DNA from 2 places in the Ensifer sp. VA4 genome. Region 1 is predicted to be linked to the other one. Evidence: riboswitches for the same ligand, from Rfam matches in the RefSeq annotation. Region 1 holds a riboswitch; the other holds the start of a gene.
The links. Region 1 has a riboswitch for FMN ahead of AC0C6X_RS10320 (DMT family transporter). Riboswitches for the same ligand answer to the same signal wherever they lie in the genome.
Positions count from the first base shown of each region.

Region 1 (9,175 bases):
ACGCGCCGCGCACGATCTCCGCGAGGTCGGCGTTCCTGAGGGCGAGGCTGCGGAGGGGCGAATCGAGATGAAGATCTGCAGTATGGACGAAGCGGAAGGGCATGGCCGACCATGCCCGGCGAGCCGGTGCCCGTCAATCAGCTGCCTCCCTTCATCCACGTGGGAGATTGGCCGGTGATAGACGAGCACATTTTGGGCCAACCAAGTAAAGCCAAGACCAATGCAGAAGATCCCCGTGAGGATTGACGAAACCGAACGATCAACCGCACCGTCTGAGTACCTGCAAATATCAGATTATACTCACTTTAATCGATTAGGGTTTTTGTAACATCTTGTTCGCTAGGTTTCCGCCGGCTGCGCTCCGAGCGCGTCCGGGCACCGGAATGATTCCTGCTTCGGCATCCGCTCCGTCATGACGATCAAGAGCCGGAACGACTTCATCAAGTACAGCATTATGGACGGCAGTCCTTCCGGGGGGAACCTATGTCACGGCTCAAGATTTCACACACGCTCATTGCCCTTTTCGTCGTGGTCGCCGTCATCGTCGCGGCGCTTGCGGTTTCCTCGCTCGGCGGCATCAAGATGATGAACGAGCGCAACAACGAGATCGCCACCACCTGGCTGCCGCGTGTCTCGCTTTCCCGCGCGCTCGAAACCCAGCTTTCCGACACGCGCATGGCGTTTGCACGCCACCTGATCTCGCTGACACCCTTCGAGAAGAAGGCCGCGGAAAAAGTCATCGGCCAGACCGTCGAAGGCTTCAACAAGCTCGCCGATGACTATGCGGCACTGATGGTGACGGACGCCGACAAGGCAGCGCTGGAAAAAGTACACACTGCCTACCAAGCCTACCTCTCCATCGCCGATGGCATGGTCAAGCTCTCCAACAATCTCGAGAACATGAAGGCGCAGAGCGTCTTCAAGGTCGAGATGCGTGAAACGGAGCAGAAGGTCGACGAGGCGATCAAGGAAGTGCGCGCGCTCAACGTCGCCGGAGCCGATGCCGCGGTTGCCGCAAGCTCGGCAACGCATGACCAGATCCGCATGATCGAAATGGTCGTCATCGCTGTCGCTGCCATCATCGTGATCGGCGCCATTCTCTATGCCGTGCGCGGTATCGCCCGCCCGATCCAGATCATCACCCGTTCGATGGCGCGCCTCGCGGAAGGCGACACGGACAGCAACATCCCCTACGGTGCCCGCAACGACGAAATCGGCGAGATGGCCCGTGCCGTCGAAGTCTTCCGTCAGGCGGCAATCACCAACCAGCAACTCGAAGCGGATGCTGAGGCGCAGCGCGCACGCGCCGAGGCCGATCGCCTGCGTCTGACCGAAGAAGCGGAAGCCGCGGCCCAGCACCGCCTCCAGGAAGCGACGGCCGGCCTGGCCAACGGCCTGCGCCGCCTGGCCTCCGGCGATCTCGCCTTCCAGCTCAACGAACCCTTCGCACCGGACTTCGAGCAGCTCCGCCATGACCTGAACCAGGCCGTCGCCCAGCTTGCCGACACGCTTGCCGCCGTTTCGGCCAGCTCCGACAGCATCGATAGCGGTGCACGCGAAGTCAGCCAGAGCGCCGACGACCTGTCGCGCCGGACCGAGCAGCAGGCCGCTTCGCTGGAAGAGACCGCCGCCGCCCTCGACCAGATCACCGTCAATGTCGGCAATTCGTCGAAGCGCACCAACGAGGCCCGCGCCGTCGCCAGCCAGGCAAACGAAAGCGCCCGCAAGTCCGGCGCGATCGTCTCGGGCGCCGTCGATGCCATGGGCCGGATCGAGCATTCGTCGAGCCAGATCTCCAACATCATCGGCGTCATCGACGAGATCGCCTTCCAGACGAACCTCCTGGCGCTGAATGCCGGCGTCGAAGCGGCCCGCGCCGGTGATGCCGGCAAGGGGTTTGCCGTCGTCGCCCAGGAAGTGCGCGAACTTGCCCAGCGCTCGGCCAATGCGGCCAAAGAGATCAAGGACCTGATCCGCAACTCCGCCGTCGAAGTCGAAAGTGGTGTCCGGCTCGTGCGCGAAACCGGCGAGGCTCTGCGCACCATCGAAGGCTTCATCGTCACGATCAATCAGCATATGGATGCGATCGCCGTCTCGGCGCAGGAGCAGTCCGCCGGACTGTCGGAGGTCAACATGGCCGTGAACCAGATGGATCAGGTGACGCAGCAGAATGCCGCCATGGTCGAGGAAGCCAATGCGGCAAGCGCCACGCTTGCCCAGGAAGCTGGCCGCCTGCGCGAACTGATCGCCCGCTTCACGCTGGAAGAAACTCAGGCCTACGGCTACGCGCCGTCCGCCGGCTCGACGCGCCGAGCGGCATAACCATCGCGCAGGCCCGAGCCTGGTTTTCGCGGGCGGGCGCCGGACACATCGCAACCGACCGTGAAGTGGACGAGCGATCGTAGCCGATGTGCGGAATACGAAAATCTTGACGAACCAACAGAAACGGCCGCCGGAAACGGCGGCCGTTTCTTTGCCTGTCCGGCGCTTACCGTGAAGTCTCGGAGGTTTGTGTCGACAAATGCGGTAATTGTAACTATCACTAATGTTACTGCCATTTCACATGGCACCTCATGAAATTCCAATGACGATCATGAAGAAGACATTCGAAGTTTCCGACAGACTGTTCGAGCTCTACCATCGGGTTCACCGGCTGGTGAACGAATCGATGACCGAAGAAGGCGTATCGCTGGCACGGAGCAAATTCCTCTTCTTCCTCAGCAAGCTCGGTCCCTGTCGCTCGACCGATATCGCCTGCGCGCTGAACTTCGCGCCGCGCACGGTCACCGAAGCCATCGACGGTCTCGAACGCGACCGCCTGGTCATGCGCAAGCCGGACCCGGAAGACCGGCGCGCCAAGATCGTCTCGATTACCGAAACCGGCCGCATCGTTCTCGAGGCTGCCGAACATCCACGCAAGCAGCTGCTCGAGGAAATCTTCTCGGCGCTCGACGACGAGGAACTCGACGCCCTCTACGACATCGTCGGCAAGCTGGTGGACCGGACGGACGAGATCCGCAAGCGCAAGGACGAAGCCGAAGAGGCAGCACAGATCGCTATTGCCCGCTGACCGCGGCTCCTCGATCGGGTAACACAGTGCCGAAACTGAAAGAGGCCGGGACGTCATGTCCCGGCCTCTTCCGTTTTCTCCGGGCGCAACGCTTACATCGCGTTGATGGCGCCAATGGAGAAGAACAAGGTTTCGCCGGAGGAGTCGTCGACACCGTCGTTGTCGGTGACGACGTAGCCGTTGCCGGCGGCGTCGACGGTGAAGCCTTCGACCTTGTCGACGACGTAGCCGTTCAGCGCCTTCAGGTCCGGAATGAGGTCACGTACCTCTTCCTTCTTGACGACGGGCAGTTCGCCGCCGAGTGCTGCCGGCTTCAGTTCCGTCAGCGCGACACGATAGATCTTCTTGAGCTTGGCTGCCTGGCCGATCAGGTTGTCGCGCTCGATGATATAGGCGTAGTCGCCATGCACGGAGATTTCCGAGAGGCCGACCCAGCCGTCACCGGCCTTTTCCAGCGGGTAGCGCACCGCACCCCACTCTTCGCTCTTCGGCTTATAGGAAACGAGCTTGACGAAGCCCTTCTCGTCATCCTTCCACTCGCGTTGGACAGCCATCCACAGCGTCTGGTCGTCACCTTCTCCAACGACGGTGATACTTCGAAGCCGAAGCGGGTTTCGCCGGCACGCAGCGCCTCGGGCAGGGCAATTTCCTTCTTGATCTCGCCCTTCTTGTTCACGTGGAAGATCGCGTGATTGTAGAGCTTGTCGGAGTTGCCCTCCGATGCGAGCCAGAAGCCCCCTTCCCCGTCATTGGCGATACCCTCGATGTCGAGCTTCTGAGCCGGCGCGCCGTCCCGGGTGATCGTGAGCGTTTCGGTGATGAGGGCCGGCTTCTGCGTTGCGTCGATCGTGAAGATCGTCGGCTGCGACGAGAAGACCGAGTCGTTGACGGCACGCAGGAAGCCCGGCTTGTCCGAGACGGCAGCGAGACCGGAGAGTGCGCCGAAGCCGATCGGCAGGCCGTCCTTCTCGGCGGAGCGGATCTGCGGATAGGCAGCTTCGCCCTCACCGCGCTCGTAGATCATCACGTGCGAACGCGCGCCGCCGTCCTCGACGAGGTCGACTTCATTTGCGGTCGCAAGCAGATTGCGCGACGGAATGGCGACGGCACCTTCCGGCGAGATGCCCGACGGCAGCAACTGCAGCAGTTCAGGCTCCGCACCCGTGTCCTTGTAGATGCCAACGACCGAAGCACGCTCCGAGAGCAGGAAGAACAGGTTGTCGTCACCGAACTTCGCCGCGTCCAGGCCCTCGGGCTCGACGCCCTTGGCAGAAGAGCGCTTCTCTGGATAGTGGCCGAGCGCGGCAATGGCATGCTCGAAGCTCGCACCCGATTCGTAGAGGACCTTGCCGGTCGTATCGAAGATCGTGAAACCACGTGAACCGCCTTCGTAATCGCCTTCGTTGGCGACGACGATCCGGTTGTCGTCGAGCCACTTCACGGCGTCCGGCTCGCGCTTGCGGCCCGGCTGTTCGTCCTTGAAGGCAATCGCACCGTTGCGCTTGGTGTCGATGTTCTTGAGGTCAACCGTGCCGGCGGAGAAATGCGTCTTCACCGTCGCGGTCTTGCCGTTGATGATGACGATGTGGTTGTTTTCCTGCAGCGTCAGCGCAATCTCGTCTTTGCCGTTGAAGGAGACGAATTCCGGCTCCGGATCCTCGCCAGCGATTTCGGCAAGACCTGTCAGCGTCACACGCTTCAGCGAGCCGCAATCGGCGATACCGTCCTTCAGCGACAGGATGACCAGATCGCCAGCCGGCATCTGCGGGATCTTGCCTTCGTTCACTTCCTCGTCACGCTCGTTTTCGATGGCAATCGCTGCAAGCGTGCGATCCTTGTTGACGGCGACCGAGTCCGGCTGACCGCCGAGGTCACAGGTTGCCGCAACTTTCTTGGAGGCGAGATCGACCACGGCGAGAAGACCGGAGGGCTTGACGAAGCTTTCGCGCGTGTTGACCGCAACGAGCGCCTTGGCGCCGGCAACGGTGACGGAGGTCGGCTCACCATCGAAAGAGATCGTGCCGGCAGCCTTCGGCGCCTTGGCATCGGTGATGTCGATCAGGCCGACGCGCTTGCCCGGGCTGTCCGAATAGATCAGCGTATTGCCGTCCTCGCTGGCCGCGATGATCTCGGCCGACGTCGGCGCCTTGCGCGCGTCACCCTCAGGCAGATTGTCGGCAACGGCGAAGGATGCAATCCGGTTGAATACGGGCTCGGCCGCCGCGGGAAAAGCCGCGGAAGTGAGAAGGACGGCGGCAAATACCGCCACGCGCGATGCATTGGTCATAAAATCCCCCATGGACACTACTGAAAAACATGGGGTTTCTGCGCGACGGGGATGACAGCCGAATGACAGCCGAACGGTTTTGCACCACTCAGGCGGCGGCGGTCTCCCGCTCGCGCCTGATCTCGTTGCGCATGATGAACAGCGAGGCTGCGAGGATCAGCACGGCACCGATCCAGAGATAGCCGGTCGGCGCGTAGCCGAAGACCAGCCAGCCGGCGAAAACATTGAGCGGCAGCTTCAGATCATCGAAGGGCTGCACATAGGCTGCGTCAGCGACCGTGTAGGCCAGTGTCAGCAGATACTGCGCAAAAACGGTCAGAACCCCGGCGAGCACGAGAAGGCCGAGTGCCGCGCCGTCCGGAACCGCAAAACCAGCCGCGAGCGCAATGACGCCATTGATCGGGGTCAGGAGGACAAGCAGCCAGATGGTGATCGTCTCTGGATGCTCGCTGCTCGTCAGGCTCTTCGTGATGAGCGACGACGCGCCCCAGAGCAACGCGGAGACGATCGGCAGCAGGGCCGCCCAGGTGAAGCTGGCCGACCAGGGATCGAGAATGATCATGGCGCCGGCAAATCCGACCGCCGTCGCAGTCCAGCGCGCCGGGCCGACCCGTTCGCCAAGAAACAGGCGAGCGCCGAGGATGATGAAGAAGGGCGAGGTCATGACCAGGGCGATCGCCTGCCAGATCGGCACGTGAGCGAGGCCGGAGACCCAGGTCCCGACGCCGAAGGCGGCGAGCGCCACACGCACCACGTGGCGCCAAGGGTAATCGGTGCGCATCGCCGAAAGACCCGCACGACGCAGGAACGGCAGGGAAAACAGGAAGGCGAAGGCGTATTGCCAGAAGGCCGTTGCGGCGGCGGGAAAGCCGAGCGTCATCGTCAGCCATTGGGTGACGACGTTGAGGCCGGCGAAGGCAATGCCGGCCAGCACCATGAAGCCGGCTCCGGCCATGGCACGCGAGGAGGAAAAACCGAGGGAAGTCTGATTCATGTCATGTATCCTGAAAAATGGACAAACACAAATCAGGACGCATGAGCGCACGGCACGACGCCGGGCAGCCCTGCCCTTCGCACCGACGACCATTCTCTTTCATCCGGACTATGACCGTCGGCTCCGGAGTTGCACCGGATCTGCTGACCCCTACCCCTGTTCCAGGAGAAAGGCGCTCGCGGGCTTGGGCCACCGCATAGTGTTACAGCGACCTTAGCGCGCCTAGAAAGACGCGCGGCGCTGTAGTGCCCTTACCGCCGGTGGGGACTTTCACCCCGCCCTGAGAATGGGCAAGCCGTAGAGCAAATGGCGGGAGGCTGCAAGGGCCGCCCTTGAAATGCAAAAGGGTCCGGCTTTCGCCGAACCCTCGAATACCTGGACTGCCGGCCTCGTGTCCGGCCGCCAAGCAAATCTGATCAGCCGTTGACGGCGTCCTTCAGGCCCTTGCCGGCCGTGAACTTCGGCACGTTGCGAGCCGGGATATCAACTTCCGCACCCGTGGACGGGTTGCGGCCCTTCGAGGCTTCGCGGCGCGAAACCGAGAAGTTGCCGAAGCCGACCAGGCGAATGTCGCCGCCGTTCTTCAGCTCGCCCTGGATGGTCTCGAAAACTGCATCAACTGCAGAAGATGCGTCGGTCTTGGAAAGTCCGGCCTTCTCAGCAACGGCAGACACGAGCTCATTTTTGTTCATGTTTCCACCCCTTTCAGATTGGTTCGAAACGACTGTGTTTTAAGGCGCGGCGGCTTGCGCATCGCCCGCGTCTTGCCTTTCCCAATTGCGCCTAATCCCTTGGAATGCAAGGCTTGCGGCGTGCTTTTATAACAAAAAAGACCGGCCAAAGGCCGGTCTTCCCAATTTTTCTGCAAAATGGGCGCCGCGTGAGGGCGCGGCGCCCATTGCCTGGCACTTTTTAGTGGGCGATCGAAGAACCTGCTTCGTCCTGCGAATCAACCGCTGCGACGGTCGCCGGCTCGTTTGCCGGGTCCCAGTCGATCGGCTCCGGCCTGCGCACCAGAGCGTGTTCGAGCACTTCGCCCATCCGCGAAACCGGGATGATTTCGAGCGCGTTCTTCACGTTGTCCGGGATCTCGGCGAGATCCTTGGCGTTCTCTTCGGGGATCAGCACCTTCTTGATGCCACCCCGGAGAGCCGCGAGCAGCTTCTCCTTGAGACCGCCGATCGGCAGCACTCGGCCGCGCAGCGTGATCTCGCCGGTCATCGCCACATCCTTGGAGATCGGGATGCCGGTCATGATCGATACGATCGCGGTTGCCATGGCGACACCGGCCGACGGACCATCCTTCGGCGTTGCGCCTTCCGGCAGGTGCACGTGGATGTCGCGCTTGTCGAACAGCGGAGGCTCGATGCCGAAGTCGATCGCCCGCGAACGGACATAGGACGCCGCCGCCGAAATCGATTCCTTCATCACGTCACGCAGGTTGCCGGTGACCGTCATGCGGCCCTTGCCGGGCATCATGACGCCTTCGATCGTCAGCAGCTCGCCGCCGACCTCTGTCCAGGCAAGACCCGTGACCACGCCGATCTGATCGTCGCGTTCGGCTTCGCCGTGACGGAAGCGCGGCACACCCAGGTAGTCGTTGATGTTGTCCGCCGTGACTTCGACCGTCTTGGTCTTGCCCTTGATGATCTCGGTCACCGCCTTGCGGGCGAGCTTCATCAATTCGCGCTCGAAGTTACGGACACCGGCTTCCCGCGTATAGGTCTGGATGACCGCCATCAGGGCCCCGTCGCTCACGGAGAACTCCTTCGGCTGCAGCGCGTGGTCGCGGATCGCCTTCGGCAGCAGGTGCCGCTTGGCAATCTCCAGCTTTTCCTCTTCGGTATAGCCGGCGATGCGGATCACTTCCATGCGGTCCATCAACGGTGCCGGAATGTTCAGAGTGTTGGCCGTGGTGATGAACATCACGTTGGACAGGTCGTATTCGACTTCCAGGTAGTGGTCCATGAAGGTCGCGTTCTGTTCCGGATCCAGCACCTCGAGCAGCGCCGAAGACGGATCGCCACGGAAATCCTGACCCATCTTGTCGACCTCGTCGAGCAGGAACAGCGGATTGGAGCGCTTCGCCTTCTTCATCGACTGGACGATCTTGCCGGGCATCGAACCGATATAGGTACGGCGGTGACCGCGGATCTCGGCTTCGTCACGAACGCCGCCGAGCGCCATGCGCACATATTCGCGGCCGGTCGCCTTGGCGATCGACTTGGCGAGCGAGGTCTTGCCGACGCCCGGAGGGCCGACGAGGCACAGGATCGGGCCCTTGATCTTCGACGAACGCGCCTGCACGGCGAGATATTCGACGATGCGTTCCTTGACCTTGTCGAGACCGAAGTGATCCGTGTTGAGCACGTCCTCGGCATGGTTCAGGTCGCTCTTGATCTTCGACTTCTTGCCCCAGGGCAGGCCGAGCAGCCAATCCAGATAGTTGCGAACCACGGTCGCTTCCGCGGACATCGGGCTCATCTGGCGCAGCTTCTTGAGTTCCGCATCGGCCTTTTCCCGCGCTTCCTTGGAGAGCTTCGTCTTGGCGATGCGTTCCTCGATCTCGGCCATCTCGTCGCGGCCATCTTCGCCGTCGCCGAGTTCCTTCTGGATCGCCTTCATCTGTTCGTTGAGGTAGTATTCGCGCTGGGTCTTCTCCATCTGGCGCTTGACGCGCGAGCGGATGCGCTTTTCGACCTGCAGGACGGAGATCTCACCTTCCATGAAGCCGAGCGCCTTTTCCAGGCGCATCTTCACGCTGGTGGTCTCCAGCATTTCCTGCTTCTCGACGATCTTGATCGACAGATGCGAAGCGACGGTA
Region 1 covers NZ_JBVQPO010000005.1:186,118-195,292, forward strand. The annotation lists gene AC0C6X_RS10300 (metallophosphoesterase family protein) at 1-103, opposite strand, end outside; gene AC0C6X_RS10305 (methyl-accepting chemotaxis protein) at 484-2,322, shown strand; gene AC0C6X_RS10310 (MarR family winged helix-turn-helix transcriptional regulator) at 2,594-3,070, shown strand; partial or broken gene AC0C6X_RS10315 (esterase-like activity of phytase family protein) at 3,163-5,357, opposite strand; gene AC0C6X_RS10320 (DMT family transporter) at 5,446-6,351, opposite strand; FMN riboswitch at 6,439-6,643, opposite strand; gene hupB (DNA-binding protein HupB) at 6,768-7,043, opposite strand; gene lon (endopeptidase La) at 7,264-9,175, opposite strand, start outside.

Region 2 (9,175 bases), on a different contig from region 1:
ACGCTCAGGGACTACGACGATCCGGCGCGGCGCGAGGAGATGATGCGGATCGCCATCGACTGCTGGCGTGAGGTGGCCGAGCACGGCAAGGCGGCGGGCCTCTCCTATGTGTTCTGGGAACCGATGTCGGTCGGCCGCGAGTTCGGCCACACGATCGAGGAATGCCGGAGGCTCGACCGGCGGCTGGCGGAGGCCCAGCTCCCGATCCCGATGAAGATGATGGTCGATATCGACCATGGCGACGTCACCTCCGACAATCCTGACGATATCGACCCCTATGCCTGGGCAGGCGCCTTCCCCCAGCGTTCGCCGATCATCCACATCAAGCAGTCGTCGATGAACAAGGGCGGCCACTGGCCGTTTACCGCCGCCTATAACCGGGACGGCCGCATCACGCCCGAGAAGCTGATCGGCGCGGTCAGGGCCGGAGGCGGCACCGATAACGAGATCTGCCTGGAGCTTTCCTTCCGCGAGCGCGAGCCGACCGACCACAACGTCGTCGCGATGATCCGGGAGTCGGTCGAGTTCTGGGAGCCCTACATCGACACGGGCTTCAATCGCACAGAAAAATCACATTGAAAGATAACAAAATCACGCGTTATAAATTGAAATATCACAAATAGGTGTTATCTTCTCACGGTGGGCGTGGCCGGCGCTGCGTGAAATCGGGACCGAGACGATGAAGCCGGAAGACAGGCGACAGGCGATCATGGATGTGCTGATGGAGGCCGGAACGGCGTCCGTCGAAGACCTGTCACTGCGCTTCGGCGTCAGCAAGATGACGGTGCATCGTGATCTCGACGACCTCGAACAGGCGGGCCTCCTGCGCAAGGTTCATGGCGGCGCCTCGATCCAGTCGAGCCCGCAATTCGAAAGCGACTTCCGCTACCGCGAAAAGATCGCCACCGTCGAAAAGCGGCGGATCGCCGAATATGCGGCCGGGCTGGTCGAACCGGGGCAGAGCATCCTGATCGACGACAGTTCGACGACGGGCGCGATCGCCGACTGCATCCGCGACATCCGCCCGTTGACCGTCATCACCAACAACCTCGGCGTGATCACCAGCCTCTCGGGTGCGGCGGGCATCAACGTCATCGCGCTCGGCGGGCAGTACAGCAAGAAGTTCAACGGCTTCTTCGGCATCGTCACCGATGAGGCGCTGCGGTCGCTGCGTGTCGACATCGCCTTTCTCTCGAGCTCGGCGATCGAAGGGACCACCGCCTTCCACCAGGACCAGGAAGTGGTGCAGGCCAAGCGCCTGATGGTGAAGGCGGCCAAGCGCAAATACCTGCTGGTGGATCACGACAAATTCGGGCGCTCGGCGCTCCATTTCCTGACCGGGCTCGATGCCTTCGATGCGGTGCTGACCGGCGCTGAAGTTGCGCCCGAGCATGCCGCACCGCTCGACGAAGCCGGTATTCGGCTGGTCAGGGTCGACAATCGCAAGGAGAAGGCATGAGCAAGTCCGGGCTCTGGGTCGGCACCAGCTGGAAGATGAACAAGACGCTGGCCGAGGCGATGACCTTCGCCGACGGTCTGGCGGTCGCGGATGCGGCGCGTGACGAACGCATCCAGCGCTTCGTCATTCCGCCTTTCACGGCGGTGCGTGAGGTCAAGGCGCGGCTTGCCGCAACCAGCGTCAAGGTCGGCGCGCAGAACATGCATTGGGACGATGCCGGCGCCTGGACCGGCGAGGTATCGCCGCTGATGCTGAAAGACTGCAACCTCGATGTGGTCGAGCTCGGCCACAGCGAGCGGCGCGAGCATTTCGGCGAGACGGACCGCACCGTCGGCCTGAAGACGGCAGCCGCCGTGCGCCATGGCCTGGTACCCTTGATCTGCATCGGCGAGACGCTTGCCGAGCGCGAGGCGGGCGAGGCGGATCAGGTGCTGAAGCGCCAGGTCGAGGGCGCTCTGGCGCTCATCGAAGGCGAGGCGAAGGCGGCGACGATCCTGCTTGCCTACGAGCCCGTCTGGGCGATCGGCGTCAACGGCATTCCGGCGACATCAGACTATGCCGACGAGCGCCACAAGCGCATCGCGGATGTGGCGGAAGCGGCGCTCGGCAGGCGCGTGCCGGTTCTCTATGGCGGCAGCGTCAATCCCGGCAATTGCGAAGAGCTGATCAGTGAGGCGCATATCGACGGCCTCTTCATCGGCCGCTCCGCCTGGGACGTCACTGGCTATCTCGACATTCTGCAGCGTGTCTCGAAGGCGATCTGAGCCTTCGGCAGCGGCAGATCCTCAAGAACGGAAGGAACAATCATGAAGATTGCAATCGGGGCGGACAGCGCTGGCAAGCCCCTGCTGGATGTGATCGCCGCCCATCTTGCGGGCAGGGACGACTTGGAGATCGTGGACCTCAGCCAGGCCGGCTACTATGCGGATCTCGCGCAGAAGCTGGCGCAGCAGGTCGTCGAGGGCAAGCACGATCGCGGCATCCTGTTCTGCGGCACCGGTATCGGCGTCTGCATCTCCGCCAACAAGGTGCCGGGTATTCGCGCAGCGCTGACGCACGACACCTATTCGGCCGAGCGTGCGGCGAAGTCGAACAACGCCCAGATCATCACCATGGGCGCCCGCGTCATCGGCCCGGAACTGGCGAAGTCGATCGTCGATACCTGGCTCGCGTCCGAATTCGACCCGAACGGGCCCTCGGCCGGCAATGTCGAGGCAATCGATCGGCTGGATGCTGCCAGAGCGGGATGAGGAAAAGTGTGTGCGGTTTTCCGCCCGCATCCCGCTCACGTATATCAAGGCATAACTGATCTCGCGACGCCCGTTGATCCTCCCTCAGGCATCGTGACGAGACGCCCGGCAGCAATGCCGGGCGTTTTCATGTTCGGGGGCTGTCCGTCGTCTTGACGAAGCTTCGGCAAATATTTGAACATTCTTTCGGATCGTCAAATGAAAGGCGCCGCTGCATGACTGAAACAACCTCGACCGGGCCGCATCAAGGCGCGCACCACCATGTCTCGCGCATGAGGGGCCGTGACACGCAGGAACACCACAGGACGGCGACGACGCTCGAACTTCTGTTCGACCTGACTTTCGTCATCGCCTTCAGCCTTGCCGCCTCGCAGCTGGCGCATCTCTTCGCCGAGGGCCACTTCATCGCCGGGCTGATCGGCTTCGGCTTCGCCACCTTCGCCATCTGCTGGGCCTGGATCAATTTCAGCTGGTTCGCCTCGGCCTACGACACGGACGACTGGATCTTTCGCAGCGTCACCATGGTGCAGATGGTCGGCGTCCTGATCCTGGCGATCGGCCTGCCGCCGATGTTCGAGTCGATCGACAAGGGCGAGCACCTCAACAACGGCGTCATGGTGCTCGGCTATGTCGTCATGCGCGTGGCGATGGTCTCCCAGTGGCTGCGCGCCAGCCGGCAGGATCCGGCGCGGCGTGAGGCGTGCATGGTCTATGTGAAGGCGATCAGCGCCGCCCAACTCGGCTGGATCGTGCTGATCTTCTTCGACTTCTCGCTAGCGGTGACCTTTGCCATGGTCGTCGTGCTGACGGCGATCGAGATGCTCGGTCCCTATATCGCCGAGACGCGGTATGGCGGAACGCCCTGGCATGCGCATCACATCGCCGAGCGCTATGGGCTGCTTGCGATCATCGCACTCGGGGAGGGGGTGGTCGGCACGGTTGCCTCAATCTCCGCCGTGGTCGAGGGCGCGGGCTGGAACCTCGACGTCGCGCTCGTCTGCCTCGCGGGTACGGGCCTCACCTTCGGCATGTGGTGGATCTATTTCCTGCTGCCGAGCGCCGAGATTCTGCACCACCACCGTCTCAAGCGGTCCTTTGTCTGGGGCTATGGCCACATGCCGATCTTCGCATCGATCGTCGCAACCGGCGCCGGGCTGCACGTGGCGGCCTATTATATCGAACAGAAGGCCCATATCGGCTCGGTTGCAACGGTGCTGACGGTCGCGGTGCCCGTCGCATTCTACATAGGCCTTTTCTACGCGATGTACGCCTATCTGCTGCAGCAGACGGATCGGCTGCATCTCTGGCTGCTCGCGGGCACGGCGCTGGTGCTGGTGACCTCCGTGGCCGCGGCGATGGCCGGACTCGACATGGCGGCGTGCCTGATCATCCTGACGCTGGCGCCTGTCGTCACCATCGTCGGCTACGAGGTGGCAGGGCACCGGCACCGCATGGCGGCGCTGGAGCGCAGCCTGCATGGGTGAGCTGGTGCCGTAGGCGGGATTCGGGAGTCGAAACAAGGGTTTGTTGGCTGGAGCTGCCGGATTGATTCAGGCGCTTCAGAGGTTGATTCAAGCAGGGGGCGGCCGTTCAGCTTTCGCGTGGGATTGCCCCTCACCCGACTGCATAATTCCTTAAATCGGAATCGATTTAAGGACAAAATTATGCAGCGATTCAAAGTGCTACAGCGACCTTAGCGCGTCTTAAAAGACGCGCGGCGCTGTAGCCCTCCCCCCCCCCGCAGGCGGGGAGAGGGGACGCGATCCACCGCTGGCCGGGATGGTTGTGGTTGACGCCGTGAATGCGGCTTTAACGGTTGCCTACCGGGAGGCGCCGAGCGCGCCAAGCGTGTCCTTCTCCCCGCTGGCGGGGAGAAGGTGGCGGCAGCCGGATGAGGGGCAGCCGCACGTCTGGCGATCTCGCCCTGTCAGGCGTTGACCAGTGCCAGCTTGGCGCGGGCGTCGAGGATCTGGGCGCAGGCATTGGCCGCTTCCGTGCCCTTGACGACGAAGTGCTCGCGGAAGAAGGCGATCAGCGGTTCGCTTTCCTGGAAATTGTGCGGTGTCAGCACCGCGGAAAGCACCGGCACATCGGTGTCGAGCTGTACGCGCATCATGCCGTCGAGCACGGTGCCGGCGACGAAGTCGTGGCGGTAGATGCCGCCATCGACCACGAAGGCGGTGCCGAGGATTGCGGCGTAGCGGCCGGTCTTTGCCAGCGCCTGCACATGCAGCGGGATTTCGAGCGCGCCCGGCACGTCGAAGATCTCGACATCGGCGGCCGAGCCGCCGAGCTTCGTCCACTGCGCGACGAAGGCATCGACGCAGCGGTCGACGATATCGGCATGCCAGCGGGCACGGACGATCGCGATCTTGGCGGCGGGGTGGGAAAGAATGGTCATGGTCTCAAGCCTTTCAGGGTTTGGCGTTTCCAATGATCCCGTCGGGCGAACATGCATGCGCGTGGGTCCCGTCGCGGGGCCCACGTTCCTGCTTGCTCTCTTCCATCCGGACTGTGACCGTCGGCTCCGGAATTCGACCGGATCTGCTGACCCCCAGGGTAAAACCCTAAGGCGCTCGCGGGCTCCGGCCTTTCGGCCGCTACCGCCGGTGGGGAATTTCGCCCCGCCCTGAGAACATCGCGACTATATAGCTCGGCCGTGCGCGGTCAAACGCAGGTCGCGACGAAAATGCCGGAAATCACGACAGATTTTTCCAGAGACCGACGTCATCGGAAGAAATCGTTCCGGTGACGTCCGGCTCGCTCACTCGCGAATGACGAGCAGATCCTTGGCGGCGAAGCGCAGCGTGACGTTGTCGCCGGAGACCGGCGGGGTGACGCCCGGATTGTTGAACATGTCGAAGGAGATGACGTCGCCGCCGACGCGCAGCCGCGTGCGGATGACCGAGCCGAGGAAGCTGGTCGAGACGACCTCGCCGGCAAGTGCGGTATCGCCCTTCGCGCCTTCGGCGATCGAGCCCGCTTCGGGACGCAGCGCCAGCGAGATGCTGTCGCCGCCCTTCATGCCGGCAATCGGGTCCTTGAGCGCCACCTGCTGGTTGCCGATCGTCACGGATCCGGAAGCGGGATCCGTGACCTTGCCCTCGATGATGTTCAGCGTGCCGACGAAGGACGCGACGAAGCGCGTTGACGGCGTGTTGTAGATCTCGAAGGGGGTGCCGATCTGGTCGGCGCGGCCGGCATTCATGACGACGATGCGGTCGGAGATCGACAGGGCCTCTTCCTGGTCATGGGTGACGAAGACGGTGGTGATGCCGAGCTGCTGCTGGATCTGCCGGATTTCCTCGCGCAGCGATACGCGGATCTTGGCGTCGAGCGCCGAAAGCGGCTCGTCGAGCAGCAGCACCTGCGGCTTGACCGCGATGGCGCGGGCAAGGGCCACGCGCTGCTGCTGGCCGCCGGAGAGCTGGTAGGGGAAGCGGTCCGCCAGATGCTCGAGCTTGATCAGCCCGAGCATCTGCTTCACCCGTGCCTCGATCTCCGACTTGTCGACGCCCGCGACCTTCAGGCCGAAGGCGACGTTGTCCTGCACGTTCATGTTGGGAAACAGCGCATAGGCCTGGAACACCATGCCGATGTTGCGCTGGTTGGGCTTCAGCGAATTCTGGTCGCGGCCGTTGATGACGATCTTGCCGCTGGTCGGCGTCTCGAAGCCGGCGATCATGCGCAGCACCGTCGTCTTGCCGCAGCCCGAAGGCCCGAGGAAGGAGACGAACTCGCCTTTCTCGATGTCCATGTTGAAATCGTGCACGACCTGAACGGGGCCGAAGGATTTTTTTAAGCTGGTGAGTGACAGGAAACTCATGGGTGTGGTCCTCAGGCCTTGGGAGGCGCGCTTTTCTGGAAGCGCGAGACGAGCTGGATGAGGCCGAGGCAGCCCCAGGTGATGCCGAATGCGATGACGGCGAGTGCGGCCGGCTCATAGGCGCGGTTGGCGCCGAGAAGCTGCATGTACGGGCCGAAGGCCGGCCGGTTCAAGAGCGCCGCCATGGTGAACTCGCCAATGACGATGGCGAAGGTCAGGAAGGCGCCTGACAGTACCGCGACGAGCACGTTCGGCAGGATGATCTTTGCCAGGATGGTGGCCCATCCGGCGCCGAGGCTCTGGGCGGCTTCGGTAAGCGTCGCGACATCGATGGTCCGAAGCCCGGTATCGACTGCGCGGTACATGTAGGGCAAGGCGAGCGTCGCATAGCCGAACATCAAGAGGATGTTGGTACCGGTGACCGTGCCGGTCAGCGGCAGCCAGCTCGAGGTGTTGTAGAGCCGGATATAGCCGAAGACGATGACAATCGCCGGAATGACCAGCGGCAACAGCGTGATGAACTCGATAACGGGGCGCAACCGCGGCAGCTTGAGCCGGACCCAATAGGCGGTCGGTACGACGAGAAGCACGCCGAAGACGATGGTGAACAGCGCCTGCATCACCGAATAGGTGAAGGTCTCCTGGAAACGCGGATCGGTGAAGACCTTGCCGTAGGCGTCGAAGGAATATTCGCCGCGCCGCATCTTCAGCGAGAAGTTGGTCATGCCGATGAGCGGCAGGGTGAAATAGAGGAGGCCGAAAAGGAGGGCGCCCCAGGCCCAGATCTTCTTCATTTCAGCCACCTTTCGCTGCGGGCGCGGAGCCAGATGTAGATCGCGTTGGCAATGCCGGTGACGACGATCATGCCGAAGGCGAGCGCGTAGCCGAGATGCGGATTGCCGAGCACGTCGCCGCGGATCTGGGCGAAGAGCAGGATCGGCACGATCGAGAGCGACGAACCGGTGAGCGCGATGGCGGTCGCAACCGCGCCGAAGGCATTGGCGAAGAGGAGCGCCAGTGTGCCGAGCAACGACGGCAGCAGGATCGGGAAGGCGACCATGCGCCAGTATTGCAGACCGGTGGCACCGAGGATTTCGGCGGCCTCGCGCCATTCGCGCTTCAGTCCGTCCAGCGCCGGCGTGATGATCAGGATCATCAGCGGGATCTGGAAGAAGAGATAGGTGATCGTCAGCCCCCAGAAGGAGAGGAGGTTGAAGCCGAGCATCCTAAGGTCGAAGCCGAAGTTCGAGCGCAGGAAGACGGTGAGGATGCCGACCGGACCAAGGGTCGCGAGAAAGGCGAAGGCGAGCGGCACGCCGGCAAAGTTGGAGGCGACGCCGGAAAAGGTCAGAAGCGGGCTACGGATACCCTTCGGCAAGCCGCCGAAGACGATGGCCGAGGCCATGGCAAAGCCGATCAGGCAGCCGAGAAGCGCCGAGGCGATGCTGATCTTGATGGAGATCCAATAGGCAGCAAGAATGGATGGCGTGAAGAGGCCCCGGATGTTGTCGAGGGTGAAGCTGCCGTCCGGCGTCTGAAAGGCACCGACCACGATCTTCATCGTCGGCAATATCAGAAACAGCGTCACGAAGGCGGCAAAGGGCACGATGCCCAGCCAGTGAAGCGGCAGGCGACGCGCCGGCGGGCTGGCGTCGGGTTTAGCAGATGACATTCCGTTCGCGCCCCTGAAGCCGCGTTGTCGACGCGGGCGTTATTGGTGTTCTAAGAAGTTGAATTCCTTACGAATAACGTAAGTGCCCCGACCGGAAAACCGGTCGGGGCGACATCTCTGTGGAAAGGCTTACTGGACGTTCGCGCCGACGACGGCGTCCCAGCCGCCGGTGACGGCAGCCTTGTTGGCGTCGACTTCTTCGAGCGTCGGGAAGTAGGCCTTTTCATAAGACGCAGCCGGTGGCAGGGCGTCGATCAGTTCCTGCGGAACCTTGCCGGCCTTGACCATGGCGTTGAAGCGAGCCGGGTGGCAGAAGCCCTTCAGCCAGCCAAGCTGGCCTTCGTCGGAATAGAGGTGCTCCATCCACAGCTTGGCGGCGTTCGGGTGCGGCGCATAGGCCGAGATGCCCTGAACGTAGACGCCGGCGAGAACGCCGCTGGCCGGAACGACGACTTCGGTCGGCGGGTTGCCGGCAAGCGTCTTGCCCCAGCCGAGGGCGTTGTAGTCCCAGGCGACGATGATCGGGGTAGAGCCCTGGGCGAGCGTGCCGGACTTGCCGATGACAGGAACGAAGTTGCCGGCCTTGTTCAGTTCGGCGAAGTAGCCGAGACCGGCCTCACCGGCTTCCTTGCCCGCCTTCGCGCCCTTGGCGAGACCGGCGGCGAGAACGCCGAGGATCGCCTGGTTCGAGGCACGCGGATCGCCGGCGAGAGCGACCTGACCGGCATATTCCGGCTTCAGCAGGTCAGCCCAGTCCTTCGGCGTGTTCTGGACGAGGTCCTTGTTCACGAGGAAGGACATCACGCCGTAGTAGTCGCCGTACCAGTAGCCTTCGGCGTCCTTGACGGTATCGGGGATTTCGTCCCAGGTGGAGACCTTGTAAGGCTGCAGCAGGCCTTCGGCCTTCATCTGCGGACCGAAGGCGAGACCGACGTCGACGACGTCAGGAGCCTGCGGACCCTTGTTGT
Region 2 covers NZ_JBVQPO010000012.1:39,100-48,274, forward strand. The annotation lists gene AC0C6X_RS21105 (sugar phosphate isomerase/epimerase family protein) at 1-579, shown strand, start outside; gene AC0C6X_RS21110 (DeoR/GlpR family DNA-binding transcription regulator) at 680-1,459, shown strand; gene AC0C6X_RS21115 (triose-phosphate isomerase) at 1,456-2,223, shown strand; gene derI (D-erythrulose-4-phosphate isomerase) at 2,266-2,709, shown strand; gene AC0C6X_RS21125 (low temperature requirement protein A) at 2,925-4,193, shown strand; gene AC0C6X_RS21130 (6,7-dimethyl-8-ribityllumazine synthase) at 4,637-5,110, opposite strand; FMN riboswitch at 5,201-5,350, opposite strand; gene AC0C6X_RS21135 (ABC transporter ATP-binding protein) at 5,474-6,535, opposite strand; gene AC0C6X_RS21140 (ABC transporter permease) at 6,547-7,329, opposite strand; gene AC0C6X_RS21145 (ABC transporter permease) at 7,326-8,207, opposite strand; gene AC0C6X_RS21150 (ABC transporter substrate-binding protein) at 8,337-9,175, opposite strand, start outside.
Region 2: it holds a riboswitch for FMN, as region 1 does, so the genes downstream of both, AC0C6X_RS21130 (6,7-dimethyl-8-ribityllumazine synthase) here and AC0C6X_RS10320 (DMT family transporter) in region 1, are expected to answer to the same signal.